DNA from 3 places in the Arthrobacter sp. NicSoilB4 genome. Region 2 is predicted to be linked to each of the others. Evidence: riboswitches for the same ligand, from Rfam matches in the RefSeq annotation. Region 2 holds a riboswitch; each other region holds the start of a gene.
What was found. Region 2 has a riboswitch for cyclic di-AMP ahead of LDO13_RS02525 (hypothetical protein). Riboswitches for the same ligand answer to the same signal wherever they lie in the genome.
Positions count from the first base shown of each region.

Region 1 (10,019 bases), 1.8 Mb from region 2:
ACGCGGCCGCAACGGACTTCAGGTCTTCCAGTTCCCGGAGCTGACTGATCAGCCCGGCACTGTCACGGGCGGGCCGGACAACGGCCATCGCCCGGGCCGCCTCCGCGACCGTCACCGTGCCAGCTGCTGCCGGAGCCTCGTCGGGCCCCTGATTGCCGTCCATGAAAAGACACTATCGGGCACCTCTGACATTAAGCCGGGGGTCAGGAAGGGATCGGCGACACCCCACGCCAGCGGCCGCGGAGAAGGATCCGCACCCGTGATGACTTGCCGCGGGCCGGGAACCACGTCGGGCATCTGCTTGCGGTCCATGGATTCCCCTTCGACGAGTTGGGGCCTCCGGCCTGCAAGGAACCAGCAGCACCGCCGCATGCGAAAGAATGGTCCCATGAGTGATGCCGGCGACTTCATCGACCTTGCGCTCCAGCGCGAGTCGTCGTGGAGCCGCGCCGAGGAGTCCGAGTCGAGGCACGGAAGCGGCCACCGGTACTACGGCTCGTCCGTCGGAGCCGTGCGGGGAACCATCCGCGATGCCCTCCGCCGCCACCCGGACCTCACGCACGATGACATTACCGCTCTGAGCTCCGAGCTGTGGGAGGTGCCGGTCTTCGAACGCCGCCTCGCCGCCGTCGTCCTCCTGCAGTCCAGCGTCCGGCTGCTGACCAACACGGACCTGACGCGGATCGAGGGCTTCGTGCGGAGCGCGCAGCTAAGAGCCGTCGTCGATCCTCTCGCCATCGACGTCGTCGGCCCCCTGATCGCCGGGCTCGACGTCGTCGGGAGGGTCCGCGCGGACAGCGTCCTGGACCGGTGGGTGCGTGATCCTGACGGCTGGCTGCGCCGCGCCGCCCTGCTGTGCCCGCTGCGCGAGCTCCGCGCCGGCGCGGGCGACTGGTCCCGGTTCGTGCGCCACGCCCGTTCGGTGCTGCCGGAGTCCCGGCCAACCCCGCCTTATCGCGACGGCGCTGTCGACGGCGGAGCTGTCGACGAGGGTGCAGTCGCCGTCGTGCTCACTGACATGGCCAAGTACCGGCCGGAGCTGGAACTCTGACCGGCCCGTACCGCACGGGGGACGATTCCTAACGTTCCGGCCGGCGTTCCACCACGGCGTACGCCTTTTCGTCAAAGAACTCCCAATCGGTGACCACCATAAAACCCAGGGCGTCCACGCGGTCGTTCAGGACGTGAACGTCGAAGCCGCCGTCACGGGGCTCGGCATCCCACGTGGAGACATGGACCTCCCCGCCTTCCAGGACCAGCAACTCGGTGTTGACATTGAAGTCCTCCTGCGGCTCATTGCTGAGCTGGCAGATGGCGACACAGTGCGTGCTGACGTCGGGATAGTTCATTTCCAGGCCTCCGCTTCGAGGAACGGTGATGGCATCATCCTATGCCTGACGCCGCGTCCGGGAAGGGGAAAAACAGCGTCCGGGACCCCACCGCCGTTACCTCAATGTGACATGCCGTGATCATTCCGTTACCGTTGTTAAGTGCCTGTTGTTACCGAGACGGGCTCTCCCCAGCCGATTGCCTAACTCTGCCGCGGCCCGGGGACAACTCGCAGCAACGTCCGGCAGAGACGGGGAAACCACTTTTGACCCGCTGTTCTCCAGGGGTCTTGGGGTGAAGCCGCACGGCCCGCAATGATCGGGCCCGAGTGCGGCCGGGTGCCTCCCATCCGAATCCGACAGCTCACCTCGCAGGCATTGGGAGAGGCTCCTTTAATGACTTTTAGCAATACCCGTGCGCCCAAGCGCGCCGATCTTCGCAGCAAACGCCGTACCGCCGGGACCGTTGGCCGCCAGGCCGCCGTCCTCGTCGCAGCTTCCGGAATGGTGCTCAGCGGCGCCATGGCCGCCAACGCGGCCGATGCCCCGGCCGAGCGCGGCACCGCCCCGGCGTCGTCCGTTGACGTCAAGGGCCAGGTCGGTGCACCGGTCATGGCGGACTCCGCTGTTCAGATCACTTTCGAGCGCCCCGCTGTTGAGACCGCCCCGGCACCCGTGGTCGAGGCGCCCAAGCCCGCGGCCGCTCCGGCCGCTCCGGCCCCGGCAGCACCGGCCCCCGCCGCCGCCAAGGCGACCGTGAAGGTCCAGTCGGCCCCCGCCCCTGCCGCTGCCCCGGCAGCCGGAGGAGTCAACGCCACCCTGCTGTCCATGGCCTACGGCCAGATCGGCATCACGCAGGACTGCACCGCCATGGTGGAGAAGGCCCTGAACGCTGCCGGCATCCCTGTCGGCAACATCGGCCCGACAGCCTTCCTGAACTACGGCAAGGTAGTCGCCGATCCGCAGCCCGGCGACATCATCGTCCAGTCCGGCCACGTTGCCATCTACGCCGGCAACGGCCAGGCCATCAGCGGCGGCATGAACGGCGTCAACGCCACCATGACGCACCCGCTGTCCTGGCTGACCGCCACCGGCCCCGTGACGTTCGTCCGAGCCGGCTAGCAGAACCGCTAACAGCATGCAAAAGACCGGTCGATCGGTTGCCTTGGGGGCAGCTGATCACCGGTCTTTTGCGTGCGCGGCGTCCGGCGTCAGGGCATCCGTCTCCTCAAAGAGGGGCGTGCCGCGTCCGACCAGCAGATTCACGCGCTGCGCGGGCGCCGTACCTTGCGCTCTGGCCGTGCCCGGGGAAGAATGCATTAGGTTTATAGCCGCGCCGCGGTTCTTTATTTTCGAAGGAAGATTATGCCTGCGAGCCTGCCTGTGGCGTCATCGGACTTTGCGCTGGCGCCGATTAGCCGGGGGTGAGGCCGGTTGGATTCCTGGGGCCCCGGCCGGCATTACAGCAGCGGCCGCCACACACATGAGACGACCCAGCGGGGCGGGCTGCTCCGGCGCATTGGCGGGATCCGCCCGCAGTTCCTGGTCGTGCTGGTCACCGTCCTCACATTGGTCGCGGCCGCGACTGTCTACGCCACCGTCCAGTCCCGGGTAACGGCTGACGGAACTCGGCCGGCAGGGTCCGAGTCCGCCCTCTCCGGTGCCGCAGCGGCGGCCGATGCGCGGTCCGCCACCGGCGGATCGTCGCCGGCAGCATCCCCGTCAGCCACGGAGTCGACGCCGGCCCCGGCACCGGCCGCCGTCGTTCCTGCCAAGAGCCTGATAGGGCCGGCGCTCGACGCCGAAATCAACGCGGTCATCCGGGCCAACAAGGCGTACCGGGTGGGCGTGGCCCTGATCGATCTTGGTGACGGCCAGGTGCACGAGTACGGCGTGAAGACCAAGTTTGTGGCAGCCAGTACCGCGAAGATCCTCGCCGCGGAGGCCTATTACCATCTGGTGGAAACCGGTAAGGCGTCACTGACAACCCGGATGGGGGCGTCCACCGCAGGCCAGCAGATCCGGCAAATGGTCCAGCAAAGCAACAACGAATCGTGGGCGCTGATCATGGCCGCCGTGGGCCAGAAGGGGCTGACGGACTATGCGGCCTCGCTGGGCATCCCTTATGACCGGACGGTGAACGGCCTGACTCCGGCAGAGATGGCGACGACCCTCGCGGAGCTCTACAGTGGCCGGCTGCTCAACTCGGCCAACACCGCCCAGCTGCTCTCTTATATGCAGAACACCAATTACGAGGTGATGATCCCCGCCGCCGCACCTCCGGGAATCGACGTCTTCCATAAATACGGCCTGCTCAACGGCAACCTCCACGACGCGAGCATTCTGGTGCAAGGGGAGCGGGCTGTCGTGTTTGTGGTCTACACCCAGGGCAAGGACATGTCGGACATGGCCGCACGGACCCGCGTCATCCAACAGCTCACCGGCAAGGTCGCCGCCGGGGCCTTTTGACGCAGCCCCTGTTCCGCACCGGGGCCGTTCCCCTAAAGCACACAGAATCGTAGGCTGGAGAAGGGAGGTGAATGCCATGAAGGCAGCACAGGGAGACCGCATCATCATCCGTGGCACCACGGTCGAGTCATCGGACCGGCACGGGGAAATACTCGAGGTCAGGGGCGCTGACGGAGCCCCGCCGTATCACGTCAGGTTCGACGACGGCCACGAGACCATCCTGTTCCCCGGCGGCGATTTCGTCGTCGAACGCAGCAAGACTGTCTGACGCCGCTAGAAGCTCGATGAGCTGCCGGAGCCGGAGAAGCTCCCGCCGCTGCTTCCGTAACCCGTCGTGCTGCTTCCGCCGCGGGCGCTGCTGACACTGCTGACGCCGGTGCTGAAGCCGGAGTTGAACGTGGGCACGGAGAAGAAGTAGTACGCGGGGTACACGGTGCCCAGGATGCTGGGTTCGTACGCGCGCCCGTACTTGGCCTTGCTTCCGGCCTGCGCGGTCTCCATTTCCTTGCGCATAAGACGGGCTTCCTTCTCATTTTTGGCGTAGCCCTCGATGACGGTATCGGCATGGTTCTTGAGCAACTCTGACAAATGGGTGCGGGCGTCCCTCAGCCGGTCCAGGGCGGTCTCCGGAGTGATGGTTCCGTCCGAAAGTTCCGAGGTCCACCGTTCGATCTCCCGGTGGCTTTCGTCCCGGAACGAGCGCAGCGCCGCCGCAGTGGCCGAGTCGCCCTCGGCGTTGCGCTTGCTGAGCATCTGTTCGATCGCGGCCAGGTCGGCCCGGAAAGGTGCCAGCTGCCGGTCCCAGGCGGGCGCCCAGGCGGAGCTCTTGTTGAGCAGGGCATTGGTGTCCGAGATGACGTCGTCGAGGGCATCCAGTTCGGTGGCGGCATCCGCGTAGCTTCGGACCAGCGTCAGGTTGGGCCGCCGGCTCAGGCCCTTGGGCGACAGGGCATGGACCTGGTTGGAGAGGCCGGTGGCGGTGTTGTACTTCGCCATGAAGGTCCTGTGCTTCTCCAGCACGGTGCTGCCGTACCGGGAAGCTTCCGGGATGGTGCCGGCGTTGAGTTCGGTGACCTGCAGATCCATGCTGACGTTGGCGTAGCTGGCGTCGCCGCGGGCCAATTCCCTGCGGCTGCTGACCCTGGTCCGCCAGCGCACGATCAGCCAGGCCGCGGCTCCCGCGACGGCGGCGGCCACGGTGACCCACGCAGTGACGAGGAACGCCGTGGACCGGTACCACGGCTGGTTGATCAGTTCCGCCCCGCGCTGGACCCCCGCAATGGTGCCGTCCGTCCACTGGGCATCGCGGAGGAGCTCCTTGGAGGCGTTCTGGATGTCCTCGCGCTGTTCGGGCGAGACCTTCCGGTCCTCACCCATGTAGGTCCCCACATGCCGGCCCACCGGGTCCAGGGCAAAAATGAAGAGCCCGTCCGCCCATTTCTGCCCGTCAGCGCTGATCCACTCCGGGCGCTCGGCCCGGGCAAACCGCAGCACCTCCTCGTTGAGGTTGTCCGAGGACGAGCCGTTGTAGGTGTAAACAGCCACCTTGGTGGGCTGGTAAAACTCGATGGCCCGGACGGCGGGCAGGAGCGTGTTTTGGTCCAGCACCCCCGCCCGGTCCTCGATGACGATGTCGACCGGCGTGACGGCCAGCGCTGCCGGCCCCGAACCGGCCAGTCCGGCCACCACCAGGAGGAGGACACCGAGGACTTTCCGCACGATTGCCATTTCCTGAGCGTAGTGCTTGCCGCGGGCGGCGTCGACGGACGCCCGCCGACCCCGCGCTCCTGTTTCGGCTAGGCTTGCCACGTCCTGCGTGGAAGGGGAGGCTGCGGTGTTCGAGGAAGCTGAACGGCCGGGGCAGCCATGACCCCCGCCACTCCGGTCGACGAGCTGGACGGGCTGGTAGGTTTTGCCGCCCGGGCCGTCGACGCCCTCGGCGAGTGGGGCGTGGGGCTCTTCACCCTGGCGGAGACGGTCTTCCCGCCCATCCCCAGCGAGGTCATCCTTCCCCTGGCGGGTTTCCTCACGCGGCAGGGGACCATGAACATGGCCCTTGTCCTGGTCACCAGCACCCTCGGCGCCTACCTGGGTGCTCTGCTGCTCTACTGGCTCGGCGCGCGGCTGGGCCTCGAACGGTCGATCCGGTGGCTGTCCGGGCTCCCGCTCATGGACCGCGAGGACTTTGAACAGGCCGCGGACTGGTTCCGGCGCCACGGCAGGTCGGCGATCTTCTTCGGCAGGCTGCTTCCGGGCGTGCGCAGCCTGATCTCGCTGCCTGCCGGAGCCGAGCGGATGCACCTCGGCACTTTCAGTGCGTTCACCATTGCGGGGAGCGTCATCTGGAACGGGCTGCTGATCAGCCTCGGTGCCCTGCTCGGTGCGCAGTTCCGGCTCATTGACGAGTACTCGCGTTTCCTCAACTATGCCGTCTATGCGGCCCTGGCTTTCGTCGTCGGCTCCCTCGTCGTGAGGGGCTTCCGGCGGCGGCGAAACAGCAGGTCAGGGCCGAACGGGGCCTAAAGACACCGTGACGGCGGGCCCCGCCTGCTACATACTGGCGGCATGAGTCCAGCGGCGAACGAACCCGAGCCGAGCCAACCGGAACCGGCAGCAGGGAACCACCGGCCGGACCGTACCCTGCTCGCCATCCTCGCCGCCATCGCCGTCCTGGTGGTCGTCGCCCTGATCGTCGTTTTCACCCGCGGCGAGCCCGCTCCGGTGGACGAGGCCACCCCCGCCGGAGTGGTCCAGCGGTATTCCGCCGCCGTCATCGCCGGGGACGAGGCTGCCGCGGCCGCCTACCTGACTGACGCCGTCAAGAACCGCTGCAACACCGTGGAACGGATGCCCGGGGACAACCTCCGCGTCACGCTCGTCTCAACGACCGAGCGGCCTGCAACGGCCGATGTCAAGGTGCTCATCACCGTCTCCGAGGGCGGCGGGCCGTTCGGGAACGCCGAGTACCAGGTCGAGGACGTCTTCGACCTGGTCAAGACCGGGGACAAGTGGCTCATCGAAAGCGCTCCCTGGCAACTGACCGTGTGCCCCAACCCGGCGGTGAAATGATGAGCGCGGAATCCGCCGTGGGCTCGGCCCAGCGGACCGTCCGCCGCCTGATCACGTACCTGCTGCTCTTCGCCCTGGTGGTGATCGCCGCCGTCGGACTGAGCGGACTGCTGGAGCGGCTCCTCGTGGCGGGTACCGAGCTGGCGACGGCGGATGTGGCCGGGCTGGCGCGCTCGCTGGCCTTCGCCCTCATCGGCGGACCGCTCGCCGCGCTCCTCTGGTGGGTTGTATGGCGGCGCCTCGGCGACGAAACAGAGCGGGCGTCTGTCGGCTGGGGCCTCTATGTGACCGGCATGTACGTGCTTTCCCTGGTACTGGCGGTGAGCAACCTGCTCAGTACTTTGACCACGCTGATCGGCGGCCCGTCGCTGCAGTGGCGCCCGTCCCTGGCCACCGGGCTCGTCTGGGCGGCCGTCTGGGTCTGGCACCGGTGGATGTCGCGGCATCCGCGCAAGAGGCCGCTGGACCTGGTTGACGTCCCCACGGTGCTGGGCACGTACATCGGGCTGGTGATGGGCGTCAGCGGCGCCGTCGCGGCCCTGTCCACCCTGCTGGATGCCGCCCTCCGGGGGGCAACGGCGGCCGTGGCGGTGGGCAAACCCTGGTGGGTTTCCGCGCTGCAGTCCCTTGTCTGGGCCGCGGGCGGCGGCCTGGTCTGGTGGTGGCACTGGAAGCACGACGGCGGCAGGCTGCTGCGCACCGGATTCGCCGGCATCGCCCTCATCGCCGTCGGTGTCCTGGGCGCCGGAGTGCTGACTCTCGGAGGCGCCGGCGTCGTGTTGTTCGTCGTGCTCCGGCTCGCCTTCGACCGCACCGAATCGATGGACCTGCTGCTCGAACCCCTGGCGCCCGCGGTCGCCGCCGCAGCCATCGGCTCACTCGTCTGGGTGTACCACCGCGGGCTGGCGCGCGGAAGTTCGGAGACTCTCCGGCAGGGAAGCCGGCTGGTGACCTCGGGAGTGGCCCTGGTTGCGGCTGCTTCCGGGATCGGCGTGATCGTCAACGCCGCCCTCGCCATGGCGGCCACCCCGCTCGCCGGGTCCGGGGCGCGCACGCTCCTGCTCGGCGGCATCAGTTCGCTCCTGGTCGGAGGCCCGGTCTGGTGGCTCACCTGGAAACCGCTCGAACGGACCGCCGCGGTGGACCCCCGCGCCGCCGGCGAGTCCGGAGCCTGGCTGAACGCCCGGCGGGTTTACCTGATTGTGGTGTTCGGCCTCAGCGCCGTGGTCGCCGTCATCACCCTGCTGGTCATCGGGTTCCGGATGTTCGAATACTTCCTGGGCGACCTCTCGGGCGGCAGCCTGGTGGAAAGGATCCGTGCCCCGCTCGGGTTGCTCGTGGCCACCGCACTCGTCGCCGGGTACCACTTCGCTGTGTGGCGCCACGAACGCGCCATCTTCGCGGCGGCCGGATCTGCCCGGCAACGCACCGTCGGACACGTCATCCTGGTGACCGGCTTCGACCCGGCCCCGCTGCACCGGGTCATCGAAGACGTGACCGGGGCAGGTGTGACTGTCTGGCGGCGGTCCGACGCCGGGCAGGGCACCGGCGCAGCTGCCGACACCGGCCGGCTGGCCGGCCGGCTGGCCGCGGAACTCGAGGGCGTGAGCGCAAGACGCGTGCTTGTGACGGTCGGCCCGGACGGCAGGATCGACGTGATTCCGCTGCAGGGCTGAGGTCCTGGGATCCACTGGTCAGGCTGGCCCCTGCGGCGGTAGATTGTGGCTTAACGGCCCACCGGGCCGGCTCCACCGACGCTTCATCAGGGGTGCAAAATGGCTGGAAAATTTGAGGTCTACAAGGACAAGTCCGGCGGGTTCCGCTTCCGGCTCAAGGCAGCCAATGGCGAGGTGATTGCGTCCTCGCAGAGCTACAAGTCGAAGGCCAGCGCCATGGGCGGGGTCGAATCGGTCAAGAAGAACGCCGCCGGCGACGTCGTCGACCTCACCGAAGAGGCCCCGGGCAGCATCACCGGTGTTGCCGGCTAGGCACAGCTCCGGCGGGCCCTAGTCCTGCTGGTCCAGGCCGAAGAGTCTCTTGTAGCTCCGCACCGCGTTGGTCACCGTGGGGAAGAAGTGGTCCGGACCAAACCGGCTGCTGACGCCGAACCTGATCAGGCGGTCCTTGATGGGCCCCTTCATTTCGGCGAAGACCAGGCTGATCCCGCGCTTGGCGAGCTCGTCGTCGAGCGCCACGAGGTCATCCAGCGCGGTGGTGTCCAGGCCGGTGATGGCCTCTGAGGCCACGATCACCCAGCGCACCGGATCCGGGGCGCTGGCCACGAGCGCCCTGATGTGGTCGGTGAACACTGCCCCGTTGGCAAAGAACAGAGGGGCGTCGAAGCGCGCGATCACAAGCCCGGGAACGCGGTGGCCCTCGGGGTGCCGGCCCAGGTCGTGGTAGCCGGGCACGTCCCCCACGCTGCCCAACTCGGTGCGGTAAGGGTCCAGGGCGCGCAGCACAAAAGCGACCAGGGACAGGCCGATCGCGACCACGATGCCTTCGAGCACTCCCACAAAGGCGACGCCCAGAAAGGTCGCGGCCAGCAGTGCCGCCTCGGTCCGGCTCATCCTGAGCAGCCTGCGGAACGTCGCCACGTCCAAGATCGACGCCGCAGCCACCATCACGACGCCGGCCAGCACGCTGGAGGGAAGGTAGGCGGTCACTCCGGGCGCCACGATCATGAACAGCGCCACGAGGGCGGCGGCAACGGCTCCGCTCAGGGGGCTCTTGGCACCGGCCGCGAGGGCGATCGGCGTCCGCGAGGCGCTGCCGGAAATCGGAAAGCCACCGAAGAGGCCGCTGGCCATGTTCGCCGCGCCGAGGGCACCCATTTCCTGGTTCCCGTCGACCTGGACGCCGCTCCGGGCGGCGAAGCTCTTGGACAGGACCGACGTATCGGCAAAGGCGATCAGGGCGATGCCGGCCGCGGGGCCGAGCAAGGCGGTGACGTCGTCCAGGCTGATTCCGCCGAGTGCGGGGGCGGGCAGGCCGCGGGGCAGGGAGCCCACAGTGGGCAGCGCCGTCGTCAGGTCCAGCGCTGCTGTCAGCGCAGTGGCCGCCACGACGGCGATCAGCACTCCGGGGAGCTTCCACGGCAGGAGCCGGCACCCGACGATGACGGCGATGGTGCCGGCGCCGAACAGCAAGGCA
Region 1 is NZ_AP024653.1:2,290,685-2,300,703, reverse strand. It holds gene LDO13_RS10380 (HNH endonuclease signature motif containing protein) at 1-163, opposite strand, end outside; gene LDO13_RS10375 (DNA alkylation repair protein) at 389-1,051, shown strand; gene LDO13_RS10370 (hypothetical protein) at 1,080-1,349, opposite strand; cyclic di-AMP (ydaO/yuaA leader) riboswitch at 1,519-1,720, shown strand; gene LDO13_RS10365 (NlpC/P60 family protein) at 1,833-2,450, shown strand; gene LDO13_RS10360 (serine hydrolase) at 2,763-3,797, shown strand; gene LDO13_RS10355 (DUF1918 domain-containing protein) at 3,874-4,065, shown strand; gene LDO13_RS10350 (DUF5129 domain-containing protein) at 4,071-5,525, opposite strand; gene LDO13_RS10345 (DedA family protein) at 5,664-6,320, shown strand; gene LDO13_RS10340 (hypothetical protein) at 6,363-6,866, shown strand; gene LDO13_RS10335 (DUF5671 domain-containing protein) at 6,842-8,542, shown strand; gene LDO13_RS10330 (YegP family protein) at 8,642-8,854, shown strand; gene LDO13_RS10325 (SulP family inorganic anion transporter) at 8,873-10,019, opposite strand, start outside.
Region 1: linked by a shared signal. The riboswitch ahead of LDO13_RS10365 (NlpC/P60 family protein) and the one ahead of LDO13_RS02525 (hypothetical protein) in region 2 are both predicted to bind cyclic di-AMP.

Region 2 (10,019 bases):
CCGGCTGTCCCGCGCCCGGACATTCCAGAGGCGGACATTCCAGGGGCGGAGCACCGCCGTCGCCACCCCGGCGAGCAGCAGAAGCCCGCCGGTCACCTCCGCCGGGGTCGGCACTTCACCCAGGATGAGCCACGCCGTCGTCATCCCGACCACCGGAACCAGCAGGGTGAACGGCACGACAGCGGAGGACGGGTACAGTCCCAGCAGCCTGTTCCAGATCCCGTAGCCCACCAGGGAACCAAAGACAGCCGTATAAAGTGCGCTCAGCACCGTGACGGGCTGGACTTCCACCAGGGCCTGCACCACCGTGGTGGGCCCGTCAACCAGCAGGGACAGTCCCAGCAGGGGCAGCGGCACCACGGCCCCTGACCACACCACGAGCCCCAGCCCGGACGCCGCTTTCGCCTTGCGGGCGACGATGTTGCCGGCGGCCCAGGACAGCGCCGCGGCGAGCACGATCATGAGCGGCAGCACCGGGGCGACCTGGCTGCGGCCGACAGCCACAACAGCGAGCCCGGCCACGCCCAGCACAACGCCGGCGACCTGCCGCCGGCTGGGCCGTTCTCCGAGGAAGCCGGCCGCCAGGAGCACGGTCAGCAGGACCTGCGCCTGGAGGACCAAGGAGGCCAAGCCCGCGGGCATACCCAGGGCCATGGCCAGGTACAGCAGGCCGAACTGCCCGGCGCTCATCAACAGCCCGACGCCGACGATCGCCTTCCAGCCCACGTCCGGCTTTCGGATGAAGAAGATGCAGGGAACGACCACCAGGGTGAACCGCATCACGACGAACAGCAGCGGCGGCATCTCCGCACCGTCCGGGTGCAGGCCGAGGTCGATCGCGACGAAGTTGGCTCCCCAGAGCACCGCAACGAGCAGGGCGAGCGCGGAATGGCGGGTGTTCACCCTGCCACTATGCCGGTTCCCGCCCTGCTCCGCCGCAGTGCCGGGCCCACGTGTCGAAGGTTAGCCGGAGGCTGAACGGTCAGAGGTTCCGGGGATTGTCCTCGCGGGGCTTGTCGGTACGGGCCGGTTCAGTGGGGGCCTGCTGATGGGATTCCTGGCTGCCGTCCGCATTGGGGGCCGGGGCGGCGGGGCCAGGGTTCCGGTCGCCGCGGTCGCGGCGCAGCTCTTCGCTGCCTGCGGCTTCGCGGGGCGTTTGGGTATCGCGTTCGGTAGTGACGACGTCGGGGTCCAGTTCGTCCGCTTTCCGCAGCTGCTCCTGGGCGCCCGCACGCACGTGCTCGGCTTCCCGCTGCCGTTCGCGGGCTTCCTCCCGCAGACGCTCGGCCTCGACTTCTGCCTGCTTCGCGTCGGCCTCGGCGCGGGCGGCCTTCGCCTCGCGCTCCCTCGCACCGATCTCTTCGGTCTTGGCCTGTTCGCGCATTTCAACGGCCTTGTTGCGGTTGGCTTCCACCTTGCGCTTGCGGCTGACCATGGTGACCACGACGACGATCGCGATCACAACAACGATGCCGATGATGATTCCAATAAGCTGCCCTGAATCCACGATGATTCCGCCTTTTCTCTCGATCGCCATAAGTCCACGAGTCAACAGGATCAGTAAACCGCAGAATCGCCTGCATGACTATGCGTTGGGGCGGATCGTCCAGGAAGCGGCGCCGGCGCGTTATTTGGCGCGGGGAACCTTGAAATGTGTGAGTCTCGCGTCCTGGCCGTCCAGTTCGGCCCAGGTTTTCTCGGTCTCCATGATGGTCAGCGCGCTCGTGGGGTACCGGGTGGCAGCGTCCATGTAGGCGTCGTGGTTGGAATCCCTGGAGGCAAGATGCATGGCGAGGTCCTGCACGCCGGGCATGTGCGAGATCACCATAAGAGTGGTCACGGTATCCGGGACGTGGTTGATGACTGTCAGCATCCGCTTGGCCGAGGCGGCGTAGAGTCCGTCCTCCAGTTTCGGCGTCGGAGCTTTGTCGCCGAGTTCGCTGCAGACCCACGTGCACGTCTGCCGGGTGCGCAAGGCGCTGGAGCAGAGGATGAAGTCCGGGACCACACCGTGCTTCAACAGCCATTTTCCGGCCTGCGGAGCATCGCGGTGACCGCGCTCTTCGAGCGGCCTTTCATGATCCGCGACGCCGCCGGGCCAATCCGACTTGGCATGCCGCATGATCACCAGCCGTTTGATGTGATGCGCGCTCATGGCTCAATCCTAGTGCGGCGGCTGGTCCCCGGGCGCGCATCCCACCACCGGTCGCTCAGTCGTCCAGGACGAAGGTCACTTCAAGCACGACGTGCCAGGCCACAACAGCGCCGTCGCTGATTTCGACTTTCTGTTCCTTCACCCACGCCCCCGTGACATTGCGCAGGGTCTTGTTGGCCCTGTCGACGCCTTCCTTGATGGCGGCATCAAACGAGGTCTTGGAGTTCGCGCTCAGGGTAGTGATCCGTGCAACAGACATGTCTTCCTCCCAATAGTCGGCCCAACGCTCCGAGACTACGCCGGACCCAGCAAACGCAACAGAGCCACCCGAACCCACCATCCGCGGAGGCCAATACCCGTCAGCCAGCCCACCCAAAGCCCGCCCGCCTCGTCGTGCGGGCGCTGTAGCGGGAGCGGCACATCGCGCGTCGAACCCGAGCCGGGAAACGCAAAAACGCCCGCCCCAGCAAAGGGACGGGCGCTTGCGCGGGCTGAAAGCTAGATCGAGTATTCCGGAGCGGCCCAGACTACGACTTCGGGGTGCTCGTAGAAGCGGTAGCCCTGGCCGCGCACGGTGCGCACGGTGTTGGCGAGGCGGCCGAGCTTGGAGCGCAGGCGGCGGATGTGGACGTCGATGGTGCGCTCGTTGGGCACCTCTTCGGCATTCCGCCACAGGCCCTCGAGCAGCTCGTCGCGGCCCACGGTGCGCGTGCCGTTCTCGACGAGGTAGTTGAGGAGTTCGAATTCCTTGAACGTGAGGTTCAGGGATTCGCCGTCGAGCGCCACCTCACGACGGGCAAGGTCGATCAGCACGCCGGAGGGGCGCGGGTCCTGCGGCTGCTGCAGGCGGGCGGTCTCGGACCGCTGGCGGGCACCCACCGTGGGGTCACCGAAGGTGGAACGGACGACGTCGAGCGCGGAGCCCGGGGCGCTGGCCGGGGCGACGGCGACGGCGGCGTAGCTTTCAGCCCCGGAAACCAGGGACTGGGCGTAGGCCCGGATCTCCTGGGCGAGCTTCGCGATGGAGGTGCCTGCGGCCGCAGCGGTTTCCTCGTCGATCCCCATGTACAGCACGAAGCCGCGGGCGACGTTGTCGTTGGGGACGGGGCGGACGGGGCTGCCGTCACCCGGGGTGATCACGGGCGTCGGGGCCGTGGCCGGCGCCGGCGGAACAGCGCGGAGCTGCCCATAGGAGTTGGGGTTATATCCCTGCGGTGCATAGCCCGGGGCGGGGAAGCTGGCGCCGGATCCGGCAGGGGCGAAGGACGGGCGGCTGCCGAAGCCCTGGCGGATACCGGAGGCCTGGCCGGCCTTGCCGGCGTTACGGACGGAGATGTGGACGTATCCGGATGCAACTGACATGGATTGCTTACCTCAATGTGAATGGCCGTCATCGCGGCTCGAATGCTACTTTTCCCCGCAATGAAATCTGGGGAGGGGCGCCCTACGCTGGGCTGGGGGCGAATGCCTAGAAACTTTCGGGGTGTAAAAGTTAGGCGTGCATTCGACAACAACGCTTATCGGTATCAGCGGGTGTGCTGATCCAAAAAACTGCGACTGCAGGTGCTGTTGAGTTCTTGTTCACAATTGAAGTGTGCAACGTAACAATGAAAACTTGCAAGTAACAATGGACCCGAATGTCCACCATGCGAGACGAAACGCTGATATGTAGCGTAGATCACAATTCTGCCCGGCCAATAAAATAACAATCGTTCTGGTTATCTAGCGCCGCCGTGGTGTCTTTGACCGAATATTGTTCGTGCAACTAGGGCTAATAAGCAAAATAGTTCACGGTAAGCCAACCCGGACAGACAGTTCGCCTGCTTATCAATAGCCGCAGGCCGTCCCACAGAGTGGTCACCGCGGAATTCCAAAAATTGCGGCCGGACCAGCGCTCCCCGGGATGTCCAGCTCGCTAGGCTGGGATTCACAGGTGCCGCACAGGATCCCCAAAGGCGGACCTAACCGGCAGATCGGAGAGTAGTCCCATGGCCACTTCGCACTCCATGACCAACAATCTCCCCCAGCTGACCCATCCGGATGGCTCCCCCATCCGCGCCCTGGTCGTGGACGATGAGCCCAGCCTCTCCGAACTTATGAGCATGGGCCTGCGCATGGCGGGCTGGTCGGTTGCTGTCGCCGCGGACGGCCCGGAAGCCGTAAAGCTGGCCAAGGAGTTCCGTCCCGACGTGCTGGTGCTCGACGTGATGCTTCCCGGGTTCGACGGTGTGGAACTGCTGGGCAGGATCCGTGCCTTCACGCCGGAAGTCCCGGCCCTGTTCCTGACAGCGAAGGACGACGTCCAGGACCGCATCGCCGGGCTGGCTGCCGGCGGGGACGACTACGTGACCAAACCGTTCAGCATGGAGGAAGTGCTCCTGCGGCTGCACCGGCTGGTCCAACGTTCCGGGGTGGCCGCCATGGATACCGCCGAACTCGTCGTCGGAGACCTCGTCCTGAACATCGATACGCGGGAAGTGCGGCGGGCGGGGGAAGAGCTCCACCTCACGGCAACCCAGTTCGAGCTGCTGCGCTACCTCATGGAGAACCCGAAGCGAGTCGTCAGCAAAGCCCAGATCCTGGACCGGGTCTGGGACTACGACTTCGGCGGTCAGGCCAACATCGTGGAGCTCTACATCTCTTACCTCCGTAAGAAGGTCGACGCCATCCACCCGCCGATGATCCACACGGTGCGGGGCGCCGGCTATGTCCTGAAGCCGGCGGACTGATACGTGCCCGAACCCTCCGGTACCACCAGCCCTTCCAGGCTCAACTGGCGCGACCCGGCCACGTGGCATCTGCGCACCCGGCTTGTCCTGGTCGCCATGGCACTGCTCGTGGCGATCTGCGGAGCCATCGGCATTGTCAGCTACGCCTCGATGGACCTCTTCCTGACCCGGCAGCTGGACAAGCAGTTGCAGCAAGCCTCGGACCGCGCCCGCGATTTTGGCCGCTCCGGCGGCCGCTCCGATCCCCTTGAGGCACGCGGCCAGGGGGTCGGCACCCTCAACGCCAGGATCGTGGACGATTCGGTCCGCAGCGCCGGTTTTATCGCGGAGGACGCCACCCGCAAGTCGCTCACCAACGAAGACGACGAGATCCTCCTGAAGCTTTCTCCGCACGACGAGCCCGTCAACCGGACCCTGTCCGCCGGTTTCTACCGCCTGGTTGCTGTGCAGGCCCCGGATGGCAACGTGATGGTGACCGGGCTCCCGCTCGCGGAGAAACAGAACACGCTGGCCTCCCTGGTCTGGACCACGGTGTTCGTATCCGCCGGCGGCCTCGTTGTGATCGGTCTGGCCGGGACGGCGCTGATCCGCCGGACCATGAAACCGCTGGACCAGCTCTCCGACGTGGCGACGAGAGTCTCGCGCCTTCCGCTCGACGCCGGAGAAGTGGGACTTGCCGTCCGCGTACCGGCGTCGGCGGCCCATCCGGGAACCGAGGTGGGCAGCGTTGGCCATGCCTTGAACCTGATGCTGGACAACGTCTCCAACGCGCTCGAAGCCCGGCAGGAGAGCGAGATGAAGGTGCGCCAGTTCGTGGCGGATGCCTCACACGAACTGCGCACGCCCCTGACCGCCATCCGTGGCTACACCGAGCTGATGCGGATGACCGAACATTTCACCCCCGACGGGCAGAAGTCCCTGGCCCGCGTGCAGAGCCAGTCGGAGCGGATGACCACCCTGGTGGAGGACCTGCTCCTGCTCGCCCGGCTGGATGAAGGCCAACCGCTCAAGCTCGGAGATGTGGACCTCACCCAGCTGGCCGTGGAGACAGTGAGTGACGAGAAGGTGATGGCCCCTGACCGGGTCTGGCAGTTGGAGCTCCCCGAAGAGCCCGTGGTGGTCCGCGGCGACGCCACCCAGCTTCACCAGGTGCTGGCCAATTTGCTCTCCAACGCCCGCAAGCACACGGGACCCGGCACGACGGTGGTTACCGGCGTGCAGCGCACCCCGGACGGGAGTGCCGTGGTGACCGTGACGGACAACGGGCCCGGGATCGCCCCCGAGTTTGTGGGCCGCGTCTTTGCCCGCTTCACCCGGGCGGATGCCTCCCGGAAGAATCCGGTGCCAGTGACGACGCCGGCAACCGTCCGCCTACCCCTGCCGCACCTCCCGCTCCGCCCGCCCCGGCCCCCGTCCGCCACGAGTGCTTCCACAGGGACCCCTCCGCCGACTTCCGCCGAAGGAACCAGCGGGCTGGGACTCTCGATCGTGCAGTCGATTGTTGAGGCCCACGGGGGGACGGTCAGCGTGACGTCGGTGCCGGGCAGGACCGAATTTGTGGTGCGGCTGCCCGCGCCCGGCCCGGCTGTCGAAGAGGTTCCGGCGGCGCAAGCCGCCACACCGCCGTCGTGATCCCCGTTACCCAAATGTGACTTAAGCATCCGGGTCCTGTACGGTTTTTAGGGTGCGGCCATCACTGACGCCGCATATCCGGATGCACGCCAAACTCTGCCGCCTCCCGGATTCCGCTGGACCAGGCAGAGGCGGGGGACCCAGAGTTCCCGGGCATTTCTGCATCTTGCACCCTTGGGGTGAAGCCGACACGTGAGATTCCGTGCGGCCGGATGACCTCATCCGAACCCGACAGCTAACTCCGCAGGCGTTGAGAGGCGAACATGACTGACTTTAAGCCACAAACGCGCCCTGAAGGCGTTACCACGAAGACCCGCTCCGAGCCGTCGCGCCACCGCGCCGAACCGGCCAAGCCCGCTTCAGGCCTGTCCCGGTTTGCCAAGAACTTCGGCTCCAGGGGCCGCCGGGCGGCTGTTGTTGCCGCGACCTGCGCGGTGCTTGTGGGGGTCGGCGCCGCCGGACACGCGTCCGAGACAGCTGCCCGCAATGCCAGCGCGGGCACTTCCACTGACGCAGCCACCACGGCGGATCCCCTGACGCCCCTCGATTTTGAGCGCGTCCGTGTCGTCAACCAGACCACCATCCCCACCGGCGATGTCGCGGCCCAGCCTGCCGAGGTCAAGCCTGCCGAAGCACCGGCCCCGGCAGCTGCGCCGGCACCCGCACCGGCACCCGCGCCCGAGCCGGCACCGGCGCCCGCCCCCGTTGCCATCGACGACCCTGCCGGCGCGCAGGCCTACGCAGCCAGCCAGCTGGGCTCCCATGGCTGGGCCGCAGACCAGATGCAGTGCCTCAATAAGCTCTGGACCAAGGAGTCGGACTGGAAGACGACGGCCACCAACAAGAGCAGCGGGGCCTACGGTGTGGTCCAGTCCCTGCCGGCCGAGAAGATGGCCAGCGCGGGCGCTGATTACCGGACCAACTACCGGACCCAGATCAACTGGGGCCTGAATTACGTCAAGGAACGTTACGGCTCACCGTGTGGTGCCCTGAACTTCCACTACGCCCACAACTGGTACTAAACACCAGACCCGGCGGACGCGAACGTCGGAATGAAGTGCCCTTGTAAGAGCGCTAAAGCGAGGCCCCGGATCCGCTGGATCCGGGGCCTCGCTTGTGTCCGCGACAATCCGCGGGAACCCGGGCCTTACCCCGGGTCGGTTCGGTTAGGGGTGTCTAGCCGTTGGGACGGTTGGGCAGGTACTGCACCGCCCATTTATTGCCGTCGGGATCTGCGAAGTAGACGAAGTGCCCCCAGTCCTGGACATCGACGTCGCTGACGTCCACGCCGTTGTCCTTGAGCTGTTGGTGGGCGGCCTGAATGTCGCTGACCACCAGCTGCAGGCTGGGGGCCGTGCCGGGCGGGGCGTCGTTGAGGCCCTCGCCAATGGCGATCGAGCAGCCTGAACCGGGCGGGGTCAGCTGGACGAAACGGATGCCGTCCATGGGCCGCTCGTCGTAGTCGGCGTTGAACCCGACCTTGTTGACGTAGAAATCCTTGGCGCGGTCCACATCGGACACGGGGACAAAGACGAGTTCAAGTTTCCAGTCCATGGGGCACAGGCTAGTCCCGGACAGCGTTTTCCGGTAGGGCAACCCCAACCGCGGGAAACCCGCAGCGGGGGCGGCGTCGAAACCGGCGGCTGGTTAGCCGGCCACGCCGTAGAGGCGGTCGCCGGCGTCGCCCAGGCCCGGAACGATGTAGGACTTCTCGTTGAGCTTCTCGTCGATGGAGGCGAGCACGATCGTCACATTGGCGTCGGAGAGCTCCTCCTCCAGCTTCGCCAGGCCTTCCGGAGCGGCCAGCAGGCAGATGCAGGTGACGTCGGACGCGCCGCGCTTGAAGAGGAACTTGATGGCCTCGCGCAGCGTGCCGCCGGTGGCGAGCATGGGGTCCAGGACAAAGATCTGGCGGTCGGTGAGATCCTCGGGGAGCCGCTCGGCGTACGTGATGATGTCCAGGGTCTCTTCATCCCGGGCCATGCCCAGGAAGCCCACCTCGGCGGTGGGGACCAACTTGGTCATGCCCTCGAGCATGCCGAGTCCCGCCCGGAGGATGGGGACCACCAGCGGGGTGGGCTTGGTGAAAGCGGTGCCGATGGTGGTGCTGACCGGTGTCTCGATGGTAACCGGTTCGGTGCGGACTTCGCGGGTGGCCTCGTACGCAAGGAGCGTGACCAGTTCCTCGGTGAGCTGGCGGAAGACCGGGGACGGGGTGTTCTTGTCCCGCAGAACGGTGAGCTTATGGGCGACCAGCGGGTGGTCCACAACGAAAGTGCGCATGGGTCAAAACTATCACCCGGCGGCTGGTGGCCCGCCCGTGGGACCGCGGGCGCCGACGTCGTCCTTGCCACCGGACCGGCGGTCTTTGCCGGTGCTGCTGGCGGTCCCCCCGACGCCGTCTCTGAGGTGCGCGGGGTTGTCGAACGTGGGCGCGGGACCCGCGTGTTCCCGGTGCCGCAAGACATGGAAGAGCCTGTGGGCCATGATCACGATCGCCACCCACGCCAGCCCCAGCAGCCATCCGAAGATCACATCGGTCATCCAGTGATGGCCCAGGAAGACCCTGCTCATCCCCATTGCTGCCACGAAGATCACACCGGCAGCGATCAGGGCGACGCGCGCAATGGTGCGCTGCACCTGCAGGCAGGCGAGGTACACCACGAGCCCGATCACCACCGTGGTGTTAAGCGTGTGTCCACTGGGGAACGACGGCGAGTCCTCGTAGGGAGGCACGGCGTCCGCGTGGTCCGGGCGGTTCCGGCCGATCAGTTTCTTGCCCATCGTGGTGGCCGTGGTGGACACAGCGGCGGCGGCGCCGATCAGGATCAGCGGCCGCCAGGTCCGGGAGGCCCAGATGAGCCAGGCAGTGAGGATGCTGGCCAGGATGGGCATGCCGACGCCTCCGCCGATGTTCGTGAACCCTGTAACGAAGGAGTCCAACCCGGGGCTGCGGAGCTGTTCCATTAACGCCAGGGTTGGCTTGTCCAGATTCGCCAGGCCGGCGTCGTCCACCACGTTGTCATAGACCTCGGCGCTGAGCACCGCCAGGAGAACCACCAGCACGCCGCCCACGAGCATCGTGATCCACAGGGCGGCGTACGGCACAACCCACTTGCCCCAGCGCCGCATGAGCCAGCTTTCCGTCCTGGTGGTCACGGCCATCTCCTGACTACTTCGTGCTGCACAGCTTGCTTAGTGTTCGAAACTATCATTGAGCCATGACTTCCCCTGAGCCCCGCCATGCCGACTGGATGGGCCTTGCCTTGGGCGAGGCGCGTGCCGCGCTGGCCACGGCGGACGTGCCGATCGGCGCCGTCGTCATTGGTCCCGACGGCACCGTGCTCGGCCGCGGGCGCAACGAGCGGGAGGCCATCGGGGATCCGACGGCGCACGCTGAGATGGTGGCCATCCGCGCGGCTGCCGCGCGGCTGCAGGAACTCAGCGCCCGGGGCGGGAAGGCCGGTGACGGCTGGCGCCTGGAAGACTGCACCCTGGTGGTG
Region 2 is NZ_AP024653.1:525,850-535,868, reverse strand. It holds gene LDO13_RS02560 (EamA family transporter) at 1-903, opposite strand, end outside; gene LDO13_RS02555 (hypothetical protein) at 983-1,537, opposite strand; gene LDO13_RS02550 (histidine phosphatase family protein) at 1,628-2,155, opposite strand; gene LDO13_RS02545 (dodecin family protein) at 2,211-2,414, opposite strand; gene LDO13_RS02540 (winged helix-turn-helix domain-containing protein) at 2,654-3,517, opposite strand; gene LDO13_RS02535 (response regulator transcription factor) at 4,144-4,884, shown strand; gene LDO13_RS02530 (HAMP domain-containing sensor histidine kinase) at 4,888-6,516, shown strand; cyclic di-AMP (ydaO/yuaA leader) riboswitch at 6,594-6,781, shown strand; gene LDO13_RS02525 (hypothetical protein) at 6,780-7,538, shown strand; gene LDO13_RS02520 (VOC family protein) at 7,693-8,070, opposite strand; gene upp (uracil phosphoribosyltransferase) at 8,164-8,799, opposite strand; gene LDO13_RS02510 (phosphatase PAP2 family protein) at 8,812-9,648, opposite strand; gene LDO13_RS02505 (nucleoside deaminase) at 9,738-10,019, shown strand, end outside.

Region 3 (10,019 bases), 180 kb from region 2:
CAGACTTTGCCGCCGCCAGTGGCGTGGGGCAAAAAGCCGGCATTGCCTTGGCTGCTACGGGTCTGGTCCTCACCGTTACCGTCCCCGCCACGGGCCCCGTCATGGCCACCAACACTGGATCCACGGGATCCATCTCGGCCGCGGTCCAGCCGGATGTCACGGCCGGCGAGGCAAAAATCGACTTCAACCGGACCGCCGTCACCACCCAAGGCGACCCGGACGGAAAGCTCAAGCAGCTGCTGAGCGCCCAGTCCGTGGGTTCGATCACCCGCGCGGCCTCCGCAGGCAGCCTCGGGGCGCCGCTGGCCCAGCTGAAAACCGCGTCACCCTTTGGATACCGCGTCAGTCCCATCACCGGCGGTTCCGGCGAGTTCCACCGCGGCCAGGACTATGCCGCCCAGTGCGGCACGGCCGTCATGGCTGCTGCCAGCGGAACCGTGACGTTCACGGGCTGGCACCCCTACGGTGGTGGCAACCGCGTAGTAATCGACCACGGCAACGGCCTGGAGACCACCTATAACCACTTGTCCTCAGACACCGTCAAGGTGGGCCAGCAGGTCTCCCGCGGCGATGTCGTGGCGATGAGCGGCACCACCGGCGCCTCCACAGGCTGCCACCTTCACTTCGAGGTCATGGTCAACGGCGAAGTTGTTGACCCGACCGGCTGGCTTTAACAAAGCTGATCGGACGCTCTCGCATTCTTGTGACACGCCGTGATCCGAATGTGACATTGAGTCCCAACTGTTGTACGTTTGACCTACGCCAACTTTTCCGAAGTTGGCGCTCTTGAGTGGATTGCCTAGCTCTGCCACCGCTCAAGGTCCGTTCGCATTACATCGTCTGGCAGGGGCGGGGGAACCAATTTTGGTCTTCGAAAGAAGGCCTTGGGGTTAAGTCGCAAAGCTTCCCAGGAAGCGGCGCGGCCGGGTGACTCCCATCCGAATCCGACAGCTCACCTCGCAGGCATTGGGAGAGGCTACTTTCGTGTCTTCACGCCACAATGCTGCGCGTCACCGCGCTTGCGCGGCTCTTACGAGCCCGCTGAAATCCGACTCCCGGGCCGCCCTTGCCGGCGCCCGGAACGGATCTCACACCGCCGCCTCAATCTCTGCTGAGTCCGGCCCGCAGGCTATGCACCTGCACGCAGTTTCTGCTTTTGGCGCGTCTTCGCAGTACACCCTTCGCTAACTAACCCATTCGGGGCGATCCGGCGTACCCCCAAGATGCCGGAGCGTCCTCAGCCTGCGCCTGAAAGCGCGGCCACAGGATCACGAAAGAGAGAACTTAATGACTACTCGTGCAAACGCACGGCACCGCGCCGAGGTCACCAAGACCAACTCGCTGGCTGTTATTGCTAAGACTGTCGGAGACAACGCCGGTGGCATGGGCCGCCAGGCAGCAGTCATCGCTGCAGCTTCCGGCCTCGTCCTGACCAGCGGCATCGCGGCCAACGCTGCTGAGGCCAATGTCCAGCGCGAGTCCACCTCCGCTTCCACGCTCGAAGTCCAGTCCGCGGCCCCCGCGACCATCTCGGCTGCTTCCAGCATTGCGATCTCCTACGAGAAGCCGGCTGTCACCACCACTGCTGCCCCCGTCGTCGAGGCCCCGAAGCCCGTCGTAAAGGTCCAGGAAACGCCGACCGCCAAGACCGCCAGCACCAAGATCGGCGCCACCGCTGCCGTGGCCGGTACCAACGTCGCCAGCGGCATGGGCGCCACGATCGCCTCTGCCGCCTACGCCCAGATCGGCGTTGGCCAGGACTGCACCGCGCTCGCCACGAACGCTCTGGCCGCTGCGGGTATCAACTACCACGGCTGGCCGGCAGGTTACCTGTCCCTCGGCCGCACCGTGAGCGCCGCCGAGGCACAGCCGGGCGACCTCGCGTACTACCAGAACGGTGGCGCTGGCATGGCCCACATCGCCGTCTACGTCGGCAACGGCATGGCCGTTCACGGCGGCTGGAACGGTGGAACCACCTCCCTGCAGAGCGTGAACGTCGGCTCCGGCCCGGTCTTCATCCGCGTCGGCGGCTAAAGACACCAACTGTTACAACGCAAAGGACCCCTGCCATTTGGCAGGGGTCCTTTGCGTTCCCGCAACGTGAACTTCGGCCGACACGGACCACGGACGGCAAGAAAGGATTCGGTGAAACGGCACCTCGGTGTTTACTCTTGTTTTGTCGATCCATAGCCCGACCATGCAGAGGGCAGCCGGCCCTCGTGCCCCTGGCGGGTGCGGCCGTGAAGAGGTATGCGGATGCGCACTCTCGTTCTGAATGCTGGATATGAACCACTGGCGGTAGTGACCTTCCGCCGGGCACTCGTCCTTGTCCTGACTGGAAAGGCCAGTGTCGTGGCGGAGGGCGACGATCCTGTCGTCGGACCGCAGGACGTCCTTGGCCGGCCCTCGGTGATTCTCCTGAATCGCTACATCAGGCCCCGGTACAACACCCTGACGACGGTCAGCCGCCGCGGTGTGCTCCGCCGCGACGGGCACCGTTGCGCGTACTGTGGCAAGGCCGCCCACACCATCGATCATGTCCAGCCCAAATCCAGGGGCGGTGCGGATTCCTGGGAAAACCTCGTTGCTGCCTGCCTGCGCTGCAACAATGCCAAAGGCGACCACACGCCGGGCGAAATGGGATGGAAGCTCAGCTTCAGCCCCGCGCCGCCCAAGGGCACAACCTGGCAGATCAAGGAGCTGGAAAAGCCCACCCCTGCCTGGGATCCATTCCTGCTACCGGAATCCGCCGCCTGAATCGGCTCGCCGGCGCCTGACCTTCTGAGCCCGACGGCCAGTGTCGGAGCGCGTTAGGCTGGTCCGGTGGAATTCGATGCTGTCATCCTGTCCGGGGGCCGGTCCTCCCGGCTGGGGGGTGTGCCCAAGCCAGGGCTGATGCACGACGGCGCCACCCTCCTCGAGCGCGCCCTGCAGGCCGCGCGGGGCGCGGCAGCAGTCGCCGTCGTCGGGCCCGACCCGGGAACGCTGCCGGAAGGAGTGCTGAGTTGCAGGGAGGACCCGCCCTTTGCCGGGCCGGCCGCTGCCATCGCGGCAGGGCTTTCCGCCCTGGAACGGCACCGCGGCGCGGACAGCCGGCACCTGCCGGCGGCGCCGTTCACCCTTGTCCTCGCCTGCGACATGCCCCGGGCGGGCGCCGCCGTCAGGACGCTGCTGGAAGCGGCAGGGCAAGACGCTTCGGCTGACGGGCTGATGGCGGTCGCCGCTGACGGGCGGCGTCAACCGCTGGTGGGTTTATATGGCACGGCCGCGCTAGAAAGGAGCGTTACCGAAGCCGGGCAGCGCGGCGCCCTCGATAATGCCTCGGTTTTCGCCCTTCTTGCTAGTCTGGAGGTGCGGGAAGTCCCCGTCCCCGAGGGGTCCACGGATGACGTGGACACCTGGGACGATGCGTCCGCATTAGGGGTAACCGTTCCGCCCGGCAGCCATGGCCGCGACAGCCACACGGCAGCCAGCCGGCACGGGGCTCCCCAGCAGAATTCGACCTTGGAGGCAAGCGGTGAAGAGCCAGGATGAAACACTGGAAGACTGGTGCCGCGCACTGCTTCAGGCCCTGGAACTGGAAGATGTCGAGGTAGATGTGAACGCGGTGCTGGCTTTAGCCGGTGTCGCCGCGCACTCAGTGGTCCGCCCGGCTGCACCTTTGACGACATTCATTGCCGGCTTCGCCGCAGGCCTGGCCTCGGGCTCCGGCCAGGCCACTGACGCCGTCTCGATGCAGGCCGCGATGGGCGTAGCCCGCAAACTTGCCACGGATTACGCAGCCAACGAAGTCTCCGGAGCATGACGCCTGCACCCCCTCACGGCAGCGCTGCTGCCACCGGGGATGACCGTGCCGGTGACACGCCCGTTGAAGGCACCGCCGGCGCAACTCCCGACGGCGGTGCCGCCAGTTCCGGCCCCGGCGGAGACACGGAGGTGCCGCACCGGCACCTCGCGCACACCTGGCAGGAGGCCTGGCAGCTCGCCTTCGACTGCGCGACTCCCATCCCCGCCGCGCCCGTTGCCCTTCGGAACGCCTTGGGGAGAACCCTCGCCGCCGACGTGGAAGCCCTCGTCGACATGCCGCACTACGCCTCGTCCGCCATGGACGGCTGGGCCGTCAACGGCAGCGGACCCTGGATCCTCGCGGAACCCGGCCAGCGGCTGGCCCCCCACCAGGCGAGCCCGATCGCCACGGGCGGACTGATCCCGCCCGGCGCAAAGGCCGTGCTGCGGAGCGAAAGCGGCGAGATCGCCGCCGATGAGGATGGTCTCCCGGTCCTGCGGCTGGCCGGCGCCGCTAAACCCGGCGAACCGCGGAACGGCGAACACATCCGGAAAGCAGCCGAGGAGGCCGCCGCCGGCGACGTGCTGATCAAGAGCGGCACGCTGCTCAACCCCGCCCATCTGGCCCTCGCAGCCCTCGCCGGCCACGACGCCCTCCCGGTCCTGGGCAAAGCGCTGGTCCGGCTGGTGTTCACCGGCTCCGAGGTGGTCACGGCAGGGATCCCGCGCCCTGGTGAGGTGCGCGACACGTTCGGTCCCCAGCTCGGGGCGGTTGTGGACATGCTCGGCGGGACCTGTGCCGGCGAAACAAAAATTGGCGACAGCTACGCCGAATGGCTCGCGGCGCTCGAGGACACCGAGCCCGCCGAGGGAGCCGGCGAGCCGATCACGCCGCAGCCTTCGGGGGGATCCGCCACCGACCTGGTTCCTGCCGCTGAACTGTTGCCCGCCGACGTCGTCATCACCACGGGCGGCACCGGCCGGTCCGGCACGGATCACCTGCGGCGTTCGGTCGCCGAGCTGGGCGGACGGTTGCTCATCGATGGGGTTGCCATGCGGCCCGGCCATCCCGCCGTACTGGCCGAACTGCCCGACGGCAGGTTCATAATCGGGCTCCCCGGGAACCCGCTCGCGGCCATGATGGCCCTCTCAACCATCGGTGCCCCGCTCCTGGCTGCGCTGGGTCACCGGACGCTGCCGCCCGTCACCGAGGTGCCCTGCGGCTCCATGATCGACCCGGACCCCGGCAGGACCCGGCTGATGCCTTTCAGGCTGGTGTACGGCATGGCATCTCCCGCGCAGCACACAGGCCCGGGAATGATGCGCGGACTGGCCGCAGCCGACGGTGTGCTGGTGGTACCGCCGCACGGCGTGCAGCTGGGGGAACCGGTCCCGGCCTTCGCCCTTCCGTGGGGCAAGGCCCTGCCGGACCTGGCCGCGACGAAGGAGAAGCCCGCCCCCAAGCGGGCCGCACGGAAGCCCACCGGCACCGGCGGCACCGTGGACTGGAGCGAATTGCTGGGGTAGTGCCCGGCCTTGAACGCGCGCTGGCCACCCGGCCCGGCGCTTGCCATGATGGAGATATGTTGGTTAGGAGTACCTGATGGGCCGCGTGACGCAGCGCCGCAAGGTGCACAAGTATGTCCTGGACGGGTCGCCGCAGGCCCTCGAATTCCCGGTCCGCCACCGGGAAGATGTTCTGGCCGTCGAGGAACCGCTGGAAATCCGGATCGGCAGCCTGTCCTTTTCCGTCACCATGCGGACCCCCGGGAACGACTTTGACCTCGTGGCGGGCTTCCTCGTGTCTGAAGGCGTCATCTGGAGCCCCGACCAGCTCGTCTCGCTGCGGTTCTGCGCAGGGGAAGACGCGGACGGCGTCCAGACCTTCAACGTGGTGGAAGCCCAGCTCAGGCCAGACGTCGCACGCCCCGACACGGGACGGAACGTCTACACCTCCAGCTCCTGCGGCATCTGCGGCACGGATTCCATAGAGGCCGTGCACAAGTCCTCGCATTTCAGCCCCGCGGCCGACCCGCTGGTGGTCCCCGTGGCCACGCTTGCGTCGCTGCCGGACCAGCTGCGGGAAGCCCAAGCCGTCTTCGACGTCACGGGCGGCGTGCACGCCGCCGGCCTGTTCCGGATCGCCGACGGCGGCTCCGCGGAACTCCTGTGCCTGCGCGAGGATGTGGGACGTCACAACGCCGTGGACAAGGTTGTGGGCTGGGCCCTCCGCGAGGGCCTGCTGCCGCTGCGCGGAACCGTGCTTCAGGTCTCCGGTCGAGCGTCGTTCGAACTGGTGCAGAAGGCCGCACTGGCCGGTATTCCCGTCCTGGCCGCGGTCAGCGCGCCGTCGAGCCTGGCCGTGGAGCTGGCCGAGGCGAGCGGCATGACGCTGGCCGGATTCAGCCGCGGCACATCGCTGAATGTTTATGCGGGCCCCCACCGCGTTGGGTTGCCGGCAACCGTCGCCCGGTGACCACGTTCTCTGTTCCTTGGCTTGAGGGCCGGCGGCAAAGTAAGTTATATCCATCGATTGGATGCATTTCAGCGTCATCCACGCCAGCGCTAAGAGGATCACATTGCACGACGACCGTCGTCTCACGGAAGTCCGGCTCGACCGCTTTGTCCGCGAACGCCTCGCCCCCGCGGTCTACCCGCGCAGCGTTCCGCTGACACTGAGCAGCTGGGACGTCCCGGATGAGCCGGTACCTGTTCTGGAGGCCCTCCGGCAGCAATTCACGCCGCAGGAGCACGGCTCGGCCTGGGGGCGGCCGTGGAGCACCAAATGGCTGCGCCTGGAGGGGCAGGTTCCGGACGGCTGGGGCACGGCGGCGGACACCTCGGTCGAAATAATCGTGGACCTGGGATTTAGCAGCGATTCGCCAGGCTTCCAATGCGAAGGAATCGCCTGGCGTCGGGACGGAACCATCGTCAAGGCCATCTCGCCGCGGAACCAGTACATTCCGCTCAAGCTCCTGGGCAGCGGCATGTCCGTGGATTTCTACGTCGAGGCGGCCGCCAACCCCGACCTGTCGCAGGGGTGGACCTTTGCGGCCACCCGCTACGGGGACAAGGCGACCTCGGGCAATGAACCAAAGTACCGGCTCGGCAGGATCGCCATCGCCGAACTCAACCAGACGGTCTGGGAGCTGCAGCAGGACATCTGGACCCTCAGCGGGCTCATGCACGAGCTGCCGATGGAACTGCCCCGCCGCCACGAAATCCTCCGTGCGCTGGAACGGATGCTGGACGTTATGGACCCCGACGACGTCCCGGGCACAGCTGCGGCGGGACGGGAGGCTCTCGCCGGTGTCCTCGCCAGGCCCGCCTACGCCTCGGCACATCGCCTGCTCGCCACCGGGCATGCGCACATCGACTCCGCCTGGCTCTGGCCCGTCCGCGAAACCATCCGTAAATGCGCCCGCACGTTCTCCAACGTCGTGGCGTTGATGGACGAGGATCCCGGGTTCGTGTTTTCCTGCTCATCGGCCCAGCAGCTGGCGTGGATCAAGGAACTGTACCCGGAACTCTTTGGACGGATTCGGGAGAAGGTAAAGACCGGCCAGTTCGTCCCAGTGGGCGGCATGTGGGTCGAATCGGACACCAACATGCCCGGGGGCGAGGCCATGGCCCGCCAGTTCCTGGAGGGGAAAAGCTTCTTCCTGGCCGAGTTCGGCGTGGAATGCGAGGAAGCGTGGCTTCCGGACACCTTCGGCTATTCGGCCGCCATGCCGCAGATCGTCAAGGCCGCCGGCAGCAAGTGGTTCCTGACCCAGAAGATCTCCTGGAACCAGGTCAACCGGATGCCGCACCACACCTTCAACTGGGAAGGAATCGACGGCACCCGGCTCTTCACGCACTTCCCTCCGGTGGACAGCTACAACTCGGAACTCAGCGGACGGGAGCTCGCCCACGCCGAGCGGAACTACCGGGACCATGGCCGCGGCACCACCTCGCTGGTCCCGTTCGGCTACGGCGACGGCGGAGGGGGCCCCACCCGCGAGATGCTGGCGGCGGCGCGCCGCGCGGCCGACCTTGAGGGTTCGCCGAAGGTGGAGCTTGGCTCTGCGGCCGGTTTCTTCGCCCGTGCCCAGGCCGAATACGAGGCACTGCCCGTCTGGGTCGGTGAGCTGTACCTCGAACTGCACCGTGGCACCTACACGAGCCAGGCCAAGACAAAGCTGGGCAATCGGCGCAGCGAGCACCTGCTGCGCGAAGCCGAGCTCTGGTGCGCCACGGCCGCGGTGCGCACCGGATACAGCTACCCGGCGGCAGAGCTCAAGCGCCTCTGGCGGTTGGTGCTGTTGCAGCAGTTCCATGACATCCTCCCCGGCAGCTCCATCGCGTGGGTGCACCAGGACGCCGAACGGAATTACGCCGCCGTCGGCAAACACCTTGAGGCGATCATCGCCGACGCCGCCGGGGCCCTGCTGGGGGCCGGGGACACGGACTTCCTGCTCAACGCCGCTCCGCACGGGCGCAAGGGGGTCGCCGCTCTCGGCGCGGCCGAGCCGGTCCTCGCCGGTCAGCCGGTGCGGGTCACTGAGTCTGCCGGCGGCTACATCCTGGACAACGGGGTCATCCGCGCCGTCATCAACGCCAGCGGCCTGCTCGAATCCCTGGTCGACCATGCGAGTGGGCGCGACGCGGTCGCCCCGGGGCAGTTCGGGAACCTGCTGGAGTTGCACCGGGACACCCCCAACGAATGGGATGCCTGGGACATCGACGCTTTCTACCGCCGCAACGTCGTCCGGCTCACCGCCGTCCGCTCGATGGCGGTGGAACACAGTGGCGAGGAAGCCGTCGTCGTGGTGGAACGGCTGGCGGGAACCTCTGCGGTGAAGCAGCGGATCTCGCTGGGGCCGGGAGCGGAATCTTTGGCGATTTCCACTGCCGTGGACTGGAAGGAAAGCGAAAAGCTGCTCAAGCTCGGGTTCGCCCTCGACGTCCGGGCAGACCGCTCGGCCGCGGAGACCCAGTTCGGCCATGTGTTCCGCCCGACCCACGTGAACACCTCCTGGGAGGCAGCGAAGTTCGAGATCTGCGCCCACCGGTGGATCCACGTCGCCGAACCCGGCTATGGCGTGGCTATTTCCAACTCGTCGACCTACGGCCATGACGTCACCCGGAACATCCGGGAGGACGACGGCGGGACCACCACCACCGTGCGACTCTCGCTGCTGCGCTCGTCCAAGTTCCCCGACCCCGGTGCAGACCGCGGCCTGCACGAATTGAACGTCACGATCCGGCCCGGTGCCAGCATCGCCGACGCCGTCCGGGAAGGCTACCGAACGAACCTTTCCCCGCGGGTGCACAAGGGCGCCCACGGCGCAGAACCGCTCATTGAGGTCTCCAACCCGGCCCTGGTCGTTGAAGCTGTGAAGCTCGCCGAGGACGGCTCAGGCGACGTGATCGTGCGGGTCTATGAATCGCTCGGGGAGCGGTCCGCAGGGCTCGTGGCGGCCTGCTTCGACGTCAACGACGTCCAGACCGTGGATTTGCTGGAGCGCCCGGCGGATTCGCCGGGCGTAGCCCTGGCGGGGAACTCGGCGGAACTGGCGCTCCGGCCGTTCCAGCTGGTGACTCTGCGGTTTGTGCGCTGAGGTCGGGAGCCGCGGAGCCTGACGCTGGCCCCGGCTGCCTCCTGGGCCGTTAAACAGGCTGAGTGGGAGCGGTCCAGCCGGACCGCTACCACTCATCCCCCCAATGGCGCTTGGGCGGCTGCCTCGGCTCCGCACGGATTGTTCCCGTTCACGAAGCGAATGCCGCTTTCACACATTCATGATTCTCTCACGGTCTAATGATTTTGTGAATGCCTAGCCGTGGTTGCGGCGTAATGTTGTCTTAGTGTTACCTGATGGGTTGCTGATCAGCCCGGAGAACCACAGGACGGCAAGGCCCGCGACGTAGCCCAGCACCGCCGCGTAGTTGACGAAGCGCAACCCCTCGGCCCAGGCGGCCGGGGCCAAGGAGGCGGGGAGGCTTAGGATCGCGAACAGGGCGCCGAGGAGGACCAGCAGGGCTCCGGCCCTGACTAAGCGCGGCTGCCGGCTCCTGACCGTGGCCAGCAACGGGGGCGCCAGAACGAGCGATACGAACGCGGGGTACGTCCTGCCGGCAGCGGTGTAATAGGGGGCCCGGGAGGCGTTCCTGCCGATATCGGAGGCGACCTGCGGCCCCGCGGGCCCCCAGGTGCTGACTATCAGGAGGAACGTCACCAGCACCGTCAGGCA
Region 3 is NZ_AP024653.1:704,068-714,086, forward strand. It holds gene LDO13_RS03320 (M23 family metallopeptidase) at 1-674, shown strand, start outside; cyclic di-AMP (ydaO/yuaA leader) riboswitch at 797-980, shown strand; gene LDO13_RS03325 (NlpC/P60 family protein) at 1,288-2,034, shown strand; gene LDO13_RS03330 (HNH endonuclease) at 2,257-2,757, shown strand; gene LDO13_RS03335 (NTP transferase domain-containing protein) at 2,824-3,534, shown strand; gene LDO13_RS03340 (DUF6457 domain-containing protein) at 3,518-3,805, shown strand; gene LDO13_RS03345 (molybdopterin-binding protein) at 3,802-5,313, shown strand; gene fdhD (formate dehydrogenase accessory sulfurtransferase FdhD) at 5,390-6,262, shown strand; gene LDO13_RS03355 (glycoside hydrolase family 38 C-terminal domain-containing protein) at 6,366-9,389, shown strand; gene LDO13_RS03360 (hypothetical protein) at 9,603-10,019, opposite strand, start outside.
Region 3: linked by a shared signal. The riboswitch ahead of LDO13_RS03325 (NlpC/P60 family protein) and the one ahead of LDO13_RS02525 (hypothetical protein) in region 2 are both predicted to bind cyclic di-AMP.